DNA from 3 places in the Quadrisphaera setariae genome. Region 3 is predicted to be linked to each of the others. Evidence: riboswitches for the same ligand, from Rfam matches in the RefSeq annotation. Region 3 holds a riboswitch; each other region holds the start of a gene.
What was found. Region 3 has a riboswitch for S-adenosylmethionine ahead of FMM08_RS17270 (ABC transporter substrate-binding protein). Riboswitches for the same ligand answer to the same signal wherever they lie in the genome.
Positions count from the first base shown of each region.

Region 1: linked by a shared signal. The riboswitch ahead of FMM08_RS00785 (acyl-CoA dehydrogenase family protein) and the one ahead of FMM08_RS17270 (ABC transporter substrate-binding protein) in region 3 are both predicted to bind S-adenosylmethionine.
Region 2: linked by a shared signal. The riboswitch ahead of FMM08_RS02690 (acyl-CoA dehydrogenase family protein) and the one ahead of FMM08_RS17270 (ABC transporter substrate-binding protein) in region 3 are both predicted to bind S-adenosylmethionine.

Region 1 is NZ_VKAC01000001.1:138,793-143,359, reverse strand. Features, by position in the region: gene FMM08_RS00790 (sodium:calcium antiporter) at 1-1,192, shown strand, start outside; gene FMM08_RS00785 (acyl-CoA dehydrogenase family protein) at 1,342-2,664, opposite strand; SAM riboswitch class IV at 2,731-2,839, opposite strand; gene lplAB (lipoate-protein ligase LplAB) at 2,857-3,915, opposite strand; gene tsaD (tRNA (adenosine(37)-N6)-threonylcarbamoyltransferase complex transferase subunit TsaD) at 3,948-4,567, opposite strand, start outside.
Region 2 is NZ_VKAC01000001.1:607,604-612,170, forward strand. Features, by position in the region: gene FMM08_RS02685 (MFS transporter) at 75-1,277, shown strand; SAM riboswitch class IV at 1,351-1,464, shown strand; gene FMM08_RS02690 (acyl-CoA dehydrogenase family protein) at 1,662-3,008, shown strand; gene hisN (histidinol-phosphatase) at 3,072-3,860, opposite strand; gene FMM08_RS02700 (DUF2087 domain-containing protein) at 3,898-4,242, shown strand; gene FMM08_RS02705 (hypothetical protein) at 4,316-4,567, shown strand, end outside.
Region 3 is NZ_VKAC01000011.1:48,266-52,832, reverse strand. Features, by position in the region: gene FMM08_RS17280 (ABC transporter permease) at 1-163, opposite strand, end outside; gene FMM08_RS17275 (ABC transporter permease) at 240-1,208, opposite strand; gene FMM08_RS17270 (ABC transporter substrate-binding protein) at 1,205-2,857, opposite strand; SAM riboswitch class IV at 2,994-3,103, opposite strand; SAM riboswitch class IV at 3,201-3,309, shown strand; gene FMM08_RS17265 (amino acid permease) at 3,324-4,567, shown strand, end outside.

The DNA.
Region 1 (4,567 bases), on a different contig from region 3:
GTCGCGGGCCCTGGCGGGTCCCCGGCTCGCCGCCTTCTCGCTGTGCCCGCACGGGTTCGGCGACCTGCTGCGGAGGCACCGCGTGCTCCTCACCCTCGTCCTGCTGCTCGGCTGCGCCGTCCTCATCTACCTCGCGTGCGAGTGGTTCGTGAACGCCGTCGAGTGGCTGGGCGTGCGCATGGCCGTCGGCTCGGCCGCCGTGGGCACCGTGCTGGCCGCCGCCGGCACCGCGCTGCCCGAGAGCGTCGTCACGCTCGTCGCAGTGCTGTTCGGCTCGCAGGAGACCGGCGCCGACGTCGGGGTCGGTGCGGCGCTGGGCGGACCGCTCGTCGTCGGCAGCCTGGCCTACGCCGTGGTCGGCGTGGTGCTGCTGACCAACCGACGCGCGGTGCACCGCAGCGCCGGCAACCGCGTGGTCGCCGCGGAGCGGGTCGGCGCCGCCGGAGCGCCCACGGGCTCCTCCCGGGGCGGCGGCGCGGCGGCCGCCGGTGGACCGACCGACGCCGAGACCGCCCAGCTGGCCGAGCTCGACACGCGCTCGCTGGCGCGCGACCAGACCTGGTTCCTCGTGAGCTTCGCGCTGGCCGCCGGGCTCGGTCTGGTGGCCTTCACGGTGAAGCCGTGGCTGGGGTGGGTGTTCTTCGGCGTGTACGCCGTCTACTGCTGGCGGCAGGTGCGCGCCGGCGGCGAGGCGCACAGCGCCGAGGACCTCGAGCCGCTGAAGGCGCAGCCGCGCCGCGAGCGCCCGAGCACCACCGCCGTCGTCGTGCAGGTGGTCGTGTCGCTGGCCGTCATCTTCGCCGCGTCGCAGGTGTTCGTGGGCCAGCTGGAGGCGCTGGCCCCGCAGCTGGGCCTGTCGGCGTCGCTGGTGGCGCTGCTGCTCGCGCCCGTCGCGACGGAGCTGCCGGAGATGCTCAACGCGCTGATCTGGGTCCGCAAGGGCAAGGTGTCGCTCGCGCTGGGCAACCTGGCGGGCTCGATGGTCATCCAGGCGACCATCCCCACGGGCCTGGGCCTGGCCTTCACCAGCTGGCACGTGCAGGGACCGCTGCTGCTGGCGGCGGTCGCCACCCTGCTGTGCGTGGGCTACCTGCTGGTGCTCTTCGCCACCCGCAGGGTGACCGCGGTGCGCCTGGCGGTGGCGTCCTCCGCCTACGCGGCCTTCGCCGCCGGCCTGGCCCTCACCGTCTGACCGCCCGCTCCGCCCGCTCCTCCTCGCGCACTCTCCGCGGCGAGTGCCGTGCCCGGGCCCTCCTCGACGCACCCTCCGCGGCACGTGCGGTTGTGGCGGCGCGCTCGGCGCACCTGCCGCGGAGGGTGCGGAGAGGAACGGACGGTCGGTCAGCCCTGGGGCGCGGGCGTGGCCTCGGTGTGCGTGCCGATGGCCCAGACGAACGGCGGGGTGGTGCCGTTGACGGACCAGTCGCCCACGATGCGGGTCTTGTAGATCACCGGGTTGTGCGACGCGACCGTGCGGGCGTTGCGCCAGTGCCGGTCGAGGTCCTTCGCGCGCGACGTCCCCGAGGCGCCGAGGGTGTTGAACAGCAGCGTCGCCGCGCGCGGCACGCTCTCGGACAGCACCACCTGCGCCTGCGCGGTGGCGATCTCGGCGCGGACGTTCGCGGCCAGGTCGGCCTCGCTGTCGCGGTCGTGCGCGGTGTCCGCGGCCCCCTGGACGGCGGCCGCGGCGGCCAGGGCGATCGCGCGGGCGGCGAACGCGGTCGAGGAGATCTCCCCGGCCACCGCGAGCACCTGCGGGTCCTCGCGGACCACCGGCGCCAGGCCGTGGCTGTAGGAGCGGGTGCGGGAGCGCACCTCGTGGGCGGTGTCGCGCTCCACCGCGGCGGCGATGCCGGCGTGCACGGCCAGCAGCACCAGCTGGTACAGCGCGGTCTGGTAGCGGAACCTGTCGTCGAAGGCCGCGAGGTCGTCGTCCTCGACGAGGGCGTCCTCGAGCACCAGCGTGCCGGTGCCGGTGAGCTGCTGGCCGAAGCCGTCCCAGTCGTCGCTGACGGTCACGCCGGGCTGGTCCAGCCGCACGAGCGCCGTCACGGTCCCGGCGGCGGCGTCTCCGGCCTCCTGCGCGGCGAGGGTGGCCTCGTCGGTGAGCTGGGCGACGACGTCGCTCCAGCCGGCGTAGATCGTGCCGGTCGTGTAGTACTTGCGGCCGCTGATGCGCCAGCGGCCGTCGGCGTCGCGGCGGACCTTGGTCGCCTGCCCCCCGAGGGTGGTACCGCCGGTCTCGCTCCAGGCGTTGCCGGTCCACTCCCCCGCGGCCACCCGTGCGAGCCACGCGTCGCGGTAGGGCCCCTCGGGCAGGGAGAGCAGGTGCTCGACCCACGCGACCTGCCCGCGGAAGATCTGCGGGAGGTTGGAGTCGGCGGCGGCCAGGTCGATGAGGAGCTCCGTGAAGCCCACGAGGTCGAGGCCGTCGCCGCCGTGCTCCACCGGCACGCGCAGGCGCGTGAAGCCCGCCTCGACGAGGGCGCGCACCTGCTCGCGCGGCAGCTGGTGGTCGACCTCGCGCTGCACCACGCCCTGCGCCACGTCGTCGAAGACGGGCTGCAGGCGGGCGCGCGCCGCGGCGAGCCGCTCGGCCTGGCTGGTGGGCGTGCTGGTGGGCGTGCTGGTGGGCGTGCTGGTGGGCTGGGTGGTGGTGCTCATCGACAGCGCTCTCCTCGGCGATCGGTGGTCGTCACCAGGCGGCGGTGCCCGGGACCGACGAGGAGGAGCGCGTCGTTACCGGGCGCGGACGCCTGGTCCGGTCATCACCCGGAGCACCCCACGACGCGGGGGTTGCTGGCCAGCGAGCCGGGGCTTGGCGCTGGCGCTCATGACCTGGGCGGCACCGTAGCGTCAGGGCACCCTGGCGGTCCAGGCCGGGTCGAGGTACTTGCTCTGCGCCAGCTCGCGGGCCGCCGCCAGCTCCGCGGCGGTGACGTCGCCGTCCACGAGCCCGTACCGCCCGCGGAACGAGGCGGCCATCGCGGCGATGACGTCGTCGCGGGCCATCCCGGTCTGCGAGCGCAGCGGGTCCACGCGCTTGGCGGCGCTGGTGGTGCCCTTGTCGGAGAGCTTCTCGCGCCCGATGCGCAGCACCTGCAGCATCTTGGCGGCGTCGATGTCGTAGGACATCGTCACGTGGTGCAGCACGGCGCCGGGCACGCGCTTCTGCGCCGCCCCGGCGATCTTGCCGGCCGCGGAGACGATGTCGTTGATGGGCCGGTACTCGGCCTTGACGCCGAGGTCGCCGAGGGCCTCCAGCACCCAGGCGTCCAGGTAGGCGTAGGAGTCCACGAAGCTGAGCCCCGCCACGAGGGAGTCGGGCACCGTCAGGGACCACGTGATGGTGTTGCCGGGCTCGGCGAACATCGCCCCGCCGCCGCTGATCCGCCGCACGACGTCGACCCCCAGCGCCGCGGCCGCCTCGCCGTCGACCTCGTTGCGCAGCGACTGGAAGCTCCCGATGATCACCGTCGGGCGGTCCCACTCCCACACGCGCAGCGTGGGCCCCCGCTCTCCCGACGCCACCGAGGCGAGCAGCACCTCGTCGAGGGCCATGAGCAGCTCGGGGCTCTCCGGTCCCCGGTGCACGAGCGACCAGGTGTGGTCGGCGAAGCCGGTCGCCCGCGCCAGGGCGCGTCGGACGACGACGGCGACGGCCTCCGGCGTGATCCCCAGGAGCACGGCACCGGCCGGCAGGGCGGCGCGCACCCGGCCCGCCAGGTCGGCGGCGTCGGCGTCAGCGGGGGCGCCCTCCAGCGCGGCGTCGATGGCCTCGAGGGCGTCGTCGGGCTCGAGGAAGAAGTCCCCGGAGACGCGGACGCCGCGCAGCACCCCGCCGGGGGCTGCGTCGTCGACGTCGAGGTCGACCACCACGAGCTTGCCGCCGGGGACCTTGTACTCGCCGTGCACCGCGGGACCTGCTCTCTGGTTCGATCGACGGGTCAGACGACGATGGTGGAGACCGGCAGCCCGGGGTCGGTGGCCAGCTCCAGCGGGGAGGGCCCGAGCCCGTCGGCCAGCGCGAGCGCACCCAGCGCGGCGACCATGGCGCCGTTGTCGGTGCACAGCCGCAGCGGTGGCACCCGCAGGTCCAGCCCGGCGGCCTCGCACCGCTCGGCCAGGAGCCCGCGCACGCGCGCGTTCGCGGCCACCCCGCCGCCCAGCAGCACCGTCTGCACGCCGCGGTCCAGGGCCGCGGTCACCGTCTTGCGCGCGAGGACGTCAGCCACGGCCTCGGAGAAGGACGCGGCGACGTCGGCGACGAAGCGCTCGTCCAGCTCGCCTCCGGCGCGGCGGTGCGCGTCGACCTGGCGGGCGACGGCCGTCTTGAGCCCGGAGAAGGAGAAGTCGTACGGGTGGCGGCGCAGGTCGTGCGCGGCCGTCAGGCCGCGGGGGAAGGGGAACGCCGCGGGATCGCCGGACTCGGCGGCGCGCTGCACGTGCGGGCCGCCGGGGTAGGGCAGCCCGAGCAGGCGCGCGACCTTGTCGAACGCCTCACCGGCGGCGTCGTCGAGGGTCTGCCCGAGCAGCTCCACCCGCATCGCGCCGACGCCCTGGCTCC
Region 2 (4,567 bases), on a different contig from region 3:
TGGATCGGCGGCCTTCGTGCTGTTCGGGCTCCCTCACCTGCGGAACCCGGTACCGGTCCGTCCCGGGAGGTCCCGTGTCCGGTGAGCACCCCTGGCGCTGGCGGCTGGCCGCAGCGGCGTTCGCGTTCTGGGCCACGATGCTCGGCACCACGCTGCCGACCCCGCTCTACGGCCTCTACACGCAGCGCCTCGGGCTGTCCGCCCTGCTGCAGACCACCGTCTTCGCCGCCTACGCCCTCGGCGTGGTCGCCGCGCTCGTCGCCGCCGGGCAGGCCAGCGACAGGTTCGGCCGGCGCCCGGTGCTGGCCGTCGGCCTGGGCTTCGCCGCGGCGTCCGCCGTCGTCTTCCTCCTGCCGCCGACGGTGCCGGGGCTGCTGCTCGGGCGGGTGCTGTCGGGGGTGTCCGCGGGCCTGTTCACCGGTGCCGCGACCGCGCTCGTCTCCGAGCTGGCACCCCCTCGCTCGGCCCGCGCCGCCTCCCTCGTGGCCACCGCCGCCAACATCGGCGGGCTCGGCTCCGGGCCGCTGCTCGCCGGCGCCGTGGCCCAGCTCGACTGGGCCCCGCTGGTGGTGCCCTACGCGGTGCACCTCGCGCTGCTGGCGCTGGCCGGGGCCGCGCTCGTCGTCGTCCCCGAGACCGTCAGCGGACCGGTGGGGGAGCGCCCCGCCTGGCGCCCGCTGCGACCGGCCGTGCCGAGCCGGGCGCGGGCGGCGTTCGTGCCGGCGGCCGTGAGCGGCTTCGCGGGGTTCGCCTGCCTCGGGCTGTACTCCGCGGCGGAGCCGCGCGTGCTGGGCCAGCTGCTGGACGTCAGCGCCCCGCTCGCCGCCGGAGCCGTGGCAGCGCTCATCTTCGCGGCCTCGGTGGGCGGCCAGGTCGCCACGGCGCGCCTGGCGCCCGCGAGCGTGCTCCCCGCCGGCTGCGCCGCCCTCCTGGCGGGCACCGCTCTGCTCGCGGCGAGCCTCGAGCTGGTCTCGCTGCCGCTGCTCCTGCTCGCCACCGCGGTGCTCGGTGCGGCGCAGGGCGCGTGCTTCCGCGCCGGGGTGGCCGAGGTGGGTGCGGCGGCACCGCCGCAGCGCCGGGCGGAGGTGGTCTCCACGCTGTTCGTCGTCTTCTACGTCGCCATCTCCGTGCCCGTGGTGGGGGTCGGGGCCCTGGCCGACTCCGCGGGGCTGCGCGTCGCCGTGCTCGCCCTGGCAGGGCTCGCGGGCGGGCTCGCGGCGGCCGCCCTCGTCCTGCTGCTCGTGCGCCGCCGCCGGACCGCGGTGACGCAGGGGTAGGGGACGCGCGGCCGCAGGGAGGGCGGAAGGGGCTTGACCCGCCCCGCCGGGTGTCCCTACGGTGATCGACGTCGGTCATGAGTGGCAGCGGCAAGCCCTGGCTCGCTGTCCAGCAACCCCCCTCCGCGGCGGGGTGCTCCAGGTGAAGACCGGGCAGGACGCAGCCGCGATCCTGTCAGCGCGAGGTCCCCCAGAGGGACGAGACAGGAGCTCCCCATGAGCCTTCCTCCCCGCACGTCCGAGGTCCTCACCCGCAGGCTCGTCGTCGACCTGGGCCGGACGTCGTCCACGCGCTGTCGCGCCTGACGACGCCACCGAGCCCTCCCCCCGACGACCACCCTCCCGGCGCCCCCGCGTGCGCCCCGACGACCTCCGGAGCACCCGATGACCCTCCTCGACGACGCCCTGTCCAGCACGTCCTCCCGCACGGCGCCCACCTCGACCGCGTCGACCGCGTCGACCGCCGGCACGGGCCCGGTCCGCAGCGGCCGGCCCGCGGTCGGCCACCTCATCGCCGGCGCCGAGCACTGGCGCACGTCACCCCGCCCCTCCGACGCCGCGGGCTGGCTCCTGCGCGCCGAGGACGTCGCCGCGCAGCTGCGCCGCGGCGCCGTCGAGCGCGACCGCGCCGGCGGGCACCCCCGCGAGGAGGTCGACCTGCTCAAGGCCTCCGGCCTGGTCACCCTCCTCGGCCCGGCCGAGCACGGCGGAGCCGCCCAGAGCTGGGAGACCGCCCTGCGCGTGGTGCGGACCGTGGCCCGCGGCGACGGCTCGATCGGGCAGCTCCTCGGCTACCACTACCTGTGGGCGTGGGCGGCGAGGCTGGTCGGCACCGAGGAGCAGATCACCGCGGTCGAGCAGCTGTACACGGCAGGGGAGCTGCTCTTCGGCGGAGCCGTCAACCCCCGCGACGGCGACCTCGTCATCACCGAGGACGGCGACGAGCTCGTCTTCCACGGCCGCAAGTCGTTCTCCACCGGTGGCGTGGTCTCCGACCTCACCGTGCTCGAGGGCGTCGTCGACGGCACGGACACCCACGTCTTCGCGATCGTGCCGACCGACCAGCCCGGCATCGTCTTCAACGACGACTGGGACAACCTCGGGCAGCGGCTCACCGAGAGCGGCTCGGTGCGGGTCGACGGGGTCCGCGTGCCCTGGGCGGCCGCGGCCGGGTTCGTCGACGGGGTGTTCCAGCCGCTGACGTACAACACGCTCAACGTGCCGACCATCCAGGTCGTCTTCGCCAACTTCTACCTGGGCATCGCCCAGGGTGCCCTGCAGCGGGCCGCGGAGTACACCCGCACCACCACCCGCGCCTGGCCGTACGGCGGTGACGACAAGGAGTCCGCCACGCAGGAGTGGTACGTGCTGGAGGGCTACGGCGAGCTCGCCACGAAGCTGTGGGCCGACGAGGCCCTGCTCGACGCCGTGGGCGCCGAGGCGAGCGCGGTGCTCCACGCACCGCGCGAGGGGCTCACCGAGCGTCGCCGCGGTGAGCTGGCGGTCCGCATCGCGGCCGCCAAGGTCCGCACCGTCGACGACGGCCTGGAGGTGGCCACCAAGGTGTTCGAGCTGACCGGAGCCCGGGCCAGCGCCAACGCCGTCGGGCTGGACGTGCACTGGCGCAACCTGCGCACCCACAGCCTCCACGACCCGCTGCCGTACAAGAAGCGGGAGGTGGGGGGCTTCGTGCTGCTCGACGAGGTGCCCGAGCCGACCTGGTACACGTGACCTGCTGACCGCGCTCGTCGTCGTCCTGGGCCGTCCCCGGGGGACTCAGGACGACGACGAGCGTCAGCGCCGCTGCAGCAGCCCCAGCACCTCGTCGTGCAGCAGCCCGTTGGTGGCCACCGCGTTGCCGCCGTGCGGACCGTCCTCACCGGCCAGCGACGTGAACCGGCCGCCCGCCTCGGTCACCACCGGGACGAGCGCGGCCATGTCGTACAGCTCCAGCTCGGGCTCGCAGGCGATGTCCGCGGCGCCCTCGGCCACCAGGACGTAGCTCCAGAAGTCGCCGTAGCCGCGGGTGCGCCACACCTTCTTGGTGAGGTCCAGGAAGCCCTCCAGCCGGCCCGCCTCCTCCCACTCCCAGATCTCGGAGTGCGACAGGCTCGCGTCCGACAGGGCGGCGACCCTGGACACCTGCAGCCGCTTCGCCGAGCTCAGCCGCGGCCCGGTGTACGCGCCGGTGCCCTGCGCCGCCCACCAGCGCCGGTTCAGCGCCGGGGCGGACACCACGCCGAGCACGGGCACACCGTCGTCGAGGAGGGCGATGAGCGTGGCCCACACGGGTACTCCGCGCACGAAGTTCTTGGTGCCGTCGATCGGGTCGACCACCCACTGGCGCCCCGAGGAGCCCTTCGAGACCCCGCTCTCCTCGCCCACGAAGCCGTCGCGGCTGCGGGTGCGGCTCAGCTGCGACCTGACGATCTCCTCCGCCGCCCTGTCGGCGTCGGTGACGGGGGTCAGGTCGGGCTTCGTGTCGACCACGAGGTCGCGGGCCTTGAAGCGGGTGGTGGTGAGGTTGTCCACGGCGTCGGCGATGACGTGCGCGAGCCTCAGGTCGTCGTCATAACCGGGCACACCTCGCACCGTATCGGTCGCTCCTACCCTGGGTGACGTGGTCCCCGCACCTCACGGCAGCTCGAGCGGCAGCACCGACGGCGCCATCGGCGAACCGCTGCAGCAGGCCCTGGCCGCTCGGGAGAAGGTGCTGCGCGCCTTCCTGGACGCCGACGGGCGCCTGACCTCCATCCCCGTCAAGCGCGCGAAGCGCCTCGTGGTGCTCGACCTCATCGCCAGGGTCTTCGAGCCGGGGGAGCGCTACCCCGAGCTGGAGGTCAACGCGCTCCTGCGGGCCTTCCACGACGACGTCGCCGCACTGCGCCGCTACCTCGTCGACGAGGGCTTCCTCGACAGGGCCGACGGCGTCTACTGGCGCACCGGCGGTTCGGTCGACCTCTGACCCCTCGCCGTGGTCGTGGACTTCCCGAGCGCTTTCCAGTCGTGATCATGGACCTCCGGAACAGGATCGGGGGGTGCCGCTCCAGCCGTACGCCGCCAGCACCGCCCGACGCGCCCGCCAGGTGACCGCCGACGTCGCCGTCCTGGTCTGGGCGGTGGTCTGCGCGGGCACGGGCGTGGTGGTCCACGGCGCCGTCGCCGCCCTCGCCGACCCGGCGCGGTCCCTGTCGAGCGGGGCCGGGGGGCTGCGCGACCAGCTGGGCGGGGCTGCCGACGCCGCGGGGCGCGTCCCGCTGGTGGGCGACCGGCTGTCGGCCCCGCTCGAC
Region 3 (4,567 bases):
GGCCGAGGTGGTCGGTGCCGAACCAGTGCGAGGGACCGGGCGGGGCGAAGGTGGCCGAGGCGTCGCCGGTGATGGGGTCGTAGCTGGTGAAGGCCCCCGGTGCGGCGAGCCAGGCCAGCACGAGCAGCACCAGCAGGCCCGATGCCGCGGTGGCCGGGCTCACGGGCAGCCCCCGGGGCCGGCCTCGCGTCGTCGTCGTCCTCGGCCCACCGGGGCGGTCGGGGGCGAGGAGGGTCTGCTCAGGAGGCAAGGCGCGGGGCACCCTTCGCGGAGGCGCCGCGGGCGGCGCGCGGGTCGATGACGGGGGCCAGCAGGTCCAGGACCAGGGCGGTGAGGACGACGACGGCGGTGGTCAGCAGCACGAGCCCCTGCACCAGCGTCACGTCCTGCGCGACCACGGCCTTGAGGAGCACCGAGCCCAGGCCGGGGCGCCCGAAGACGGTCTCGGTGATGACGGACCCGGCCACGAGCACGCCCAGGGTGGTGCCGATGACGGCGACCGCCCCCGGCAGCGAGGTCCGCAGCACGTGCGCCCAGAACACCCGGGAGGGCCGCAGTCCCTTGGCCTTCGCCGTGCGCACGAACGGCTGCTCGCCGGCCTCCTCCACGCTGACCAGCAGGACCTGGGCGATCGGCGCGGAGACCGGCACCGCCAGCACGAGGGCGGGGATGAGCAGCGAGACGAGGGAGCCGTCCGGGAACAGCGGCAGGATCCCCAGCTGGAAGGAGAAGACCTGCAGCACCACGATCCCCAGCCAGAACACCGGCACGGCGCTGAACAGCGACGGGGTGGACCGGACGAACCGGCTGAGCCGCGGCGCGTCGGCCAGGTGGACGGCGGCGCTGACGGCCACCGCGATGACCACGCTGAGCACGAGCCCGGTGGAGGCGAGCGCCACCGTGCTGCCCACGACGTCGCCGATGCGCTCCAGCACCGGCTGCCCCGTGGACAGCGAGAAGCCCACGTCTCCCCGCAGCAGGTGCAGCAGCTGGGAGCCGTACTGGACGTACCAGGGCCGGTCGTAGCCGTAGAAGGCGTTGACCTGCGCGATGAGCGCGGGGTCACCGCCGGCGTCGGAGGCCAGGAAGATGGTCACCGGGTCCGACGGCAGCGCCTGCACCGCCAGGAACACGAGCGTGTACGTCACCCACAGGACGAGCAGCGCCTGCCCGACCCTGCCGGCGACGTAGCGGGCGGTGCCGCTCACGCGTCCTTCCACGCTTCCTGCAGCAGCGGCGCGGTGCCGCCGTCGAAGGTGATGTGGACGCCCTTGCCGACGGCGTGGACCTGCACCTCGTCCCACAGCGGGATGAGCAGGTTGGTGCCGAGGACCAGCCGCTCCTGCACCGCGGTCAGCGCGGCGTCGCGGGAGGCGTCGTCGGTGGCGGCCCGCTCCTGGCCGAACAGCTCGTTGAGCTGGGCGTCGGAGACGTAGGTGTTGGTGTTGCCCTCGGCGCTGAACAGCGGGGCGAGGCCACCCAGGTAGAACTGCCGCGACCCGACGATCGGGTAGGTCTTGTCACCCAGCGCGGTGGTGAAGATCGCGCTGTCGCCGGCGTTGTTCTTCAGCTCCACACCGATCTTGCGCCACTCCGACTCGATGAACTCGAAGGCCGGCTTGATGACCACGCTGCGGGAGCTGGCCGCCACGGCGACGCTGAGCCGCTGCCCGTCCTTGACGCGCACGCCGTCGGAGCCGGGCACCCAGCCGGCGTCGTCGAGGAGCTTCTTCGCGCCGGCGGCGTCGTAGGCGATCTGGTCGGACAGGTCGGTGAACCCGGGCGCCGAGCGGTTCAGCACCGAGCCGGACAGCGGGTAGCTCTCGCTGAGCACGGTCTTCTTGAGGGCCTCCCTGTCGAACCCGATCTGCAGCGCCCGGCGGACGGCCTGGTCGCTGACCACGGGCGCCCCACCGCGGAAGGCCGCCCAGTTCGCGGTGAGCTCGGGCGCCTCGGCCACCACCAGGGCGATGCCCGACTGCTTCGCGAGCGCCTCGTCCGTCGGCTGCACCCCGCGGGCGACGTCGGCCTGCTGGGAGCTGACGGCCCCCACGCGCAGCCCCACCTCGGGGATCGCGCGGAAGACCACCTCGTCGAGGTGGGCGGGACCCTGGTTGGTGGAGACCGACGACGGCCAGGCGTAGTCGGCGCGCTTGCTGAAGCGCAGCTCCTGGTCGGGCACCTGGGAGGCGAAGACGAAGGGGCCGGAGCCGACGACGTTCTCGATCTTCGCCTGGCCCGCGTAGTCGAGCGCGAGGGTCTTCAGCGCCACGAGGCTGCTGGTGGCCGCGGCGGTGGCCTTGAGGAAGTCGGCGTTGGGCTGCGAGAGCCTGACCAGCACCTGGTCAGCGCCCACCACCTCGGAGCTGGCGTAGCCGATGAAGTCGCGGTTCTTGATGATGTTGCGCGCGGGGTCGCCCAGGCCGAGCTGGTCGAGGTTGGCCTTGACCGCCGCCGCGTCCAGCGGGGTCCCGTCGGAGAACGTCACCCCGGGCCTGATGGTGAAGGTGAACTCGGTGTTGTCGGGGCTGACCGCCCACTGCGAGGCGATCCACGGCACGACCTTCCCGGTGGCCGGGTCGAAGGCGGTGAGCCGGTCGGCGATGTTCCGGTACACGTTGGCCTGCGTGTAGTTGAAGGCGCGCTGCGTCTGGAAGTCGGTCTGCAGCTCGATGTCGGCGAAGACGAGGGAGCCGCCCTCCACGGGAGCGCCGGACGTCGCCCCGGCGCCGGACGTCTGAGCGCTGCCAGACCCGCTGGAGCATCCCGGCAGGGCGAGCGCGGCCACGGTCAGACCACCCACGCCGAGGACGAAGCGGCGGCGGCTGAGGGGGTGGGCGGGGCTCAGGGGGGACATGGCGCGGGGGACCTCTTCCGGGCGTCGTGGGCGCCGGCGCCCGTGACGTCGGGTCCACCGGCAGCCGTCTCCAGCTGCGAGCGGAACAGGTGTCGACGCAGGTCGCCCCCGAGGAGGGCGGCGGCGTCGTGCTCGTGGACCGCTCTTGCCGAGCGGGTGCTCGGCCGGGTCGTCACCTGGAGCACCCCGCCGCGGAGGAGGGTTGCTGGACAGCCAGCCAGGGCTTCAAGGCTGTCACTCGTGACCTGGCCCGAGAAGTTACCGGTGGGTCAAGAGACGGTCAACCCGCCCCGCCGAGACCCGCCGTTGACGATCTGCAGGGGTGCTCCTACAGTCCTGCCCCGGTCACGAGCGGCAGCCTCGGGCCCTGGCCGGCTGCCCAGCAACCCTCCTCCGCGTGGGGTGCTCCAGGTGAAGACCCGGCCGCGCGGAGCGCGCGGCAAGAGCGGACCCCCGAGGAGACGTCGTGGCGCACGCCCCCGCCCCCGCCCCCGTCCACGGAGCTCCGGAGGCGGCAGCGCTGCACCGGGGCCTGACGACCCGCCACCTGGTGATGATCGCCCTCGGCGGCGTCATCGGGTCGGGCCTGTTCATCTCGTCCGGCTACACGATCTACCAGGCCGGGCCCCTGGGCGCCGTCATCGCCTACGTGGTCGGCGCCCTGGTGGCGTGGCAGCTCATGACCTGCCTCGGCGAGCTGGCCGTGCAGATGCCGGAGTCGGGCGGGTTCCACGTGTACGCCCACCGCATCCTCGGGGCCGGCACGGGCTTCACGACGGCGTGGCTGTACTGGCTGTGCTGGGTGGCCGCCATCGGCTCCGAGCTCACCGCATCCGGCCTGCTCATGCAGCGGTGGTTCCCCGGGGTGCCGGTCTGGGTGTGGTGCGCGGTGTTCGCGGCGCTGCTCCTGGCGGTCAACCTCGCGCCGGTGCGCCTGTACGGAGACACCGAGAGCCTGCTCGCGGGCGTGAAGGTCACCGCCGTCGTCGTCTTCGTCGTGGTGGGTGCGCTCGCGATCGTCGGGGTCAGCGCCTCGGACGCGCCCGCGCCGCTGCTGTCGAACTTCGTCACGCCCGACGGGCTGCTGCCGGCCGGTGTCGGGGGAGTGCTGGTCGCCGTCCTGGCGGTGTTCTACGCCTTCTCCGGCACCGAGCTCATCGCCATCGCCGCGGGCGAGACCGACGACCCCGCGCGCGTGGTCCCCAAGGCCGTCCGCACCACGATGGTCCGGCTGGTGGTCTTCTTCGTCGGAGCGATCGTCGTCATGGCCGCGCTGGTGCCCTACGACCAGCTCGGCAGCGCCGACGAGTCCGTGGAGACCAGCCCGTTCGTCACCGTCTTCGCGGCCTCCGGCATCCCGTACGCGGCCGACGTCATCGCCGTCGTCATCATCACCGCGCTCATGTCCGCCGGGGTGTCGGGGCTGTACGCCTGCTCCCGCCTCCTGCGCTCCCTGGCGCTCACCGGAGACCTGCCGGCCGCGTTCGCCCGCACCGACCGGCGGAACATCCCCGTGCTCGCCGTGGTGGTGAGCCTCGCCGGCGGCCTGGTGTCGCTGGTCAGCTCGTACGTCGCCCCCGGCACCGTCTACGTGGTGCTCGTGTCGATCGCCGGGTTCGCCGTGGTCGCGGTGTGGGCCGTCATCGCGCTGGCCCACCTCGTGCAGCGCCGCCGCCTGCAGGCCGCCGGCACCGACCCGGCCTCGCTGCC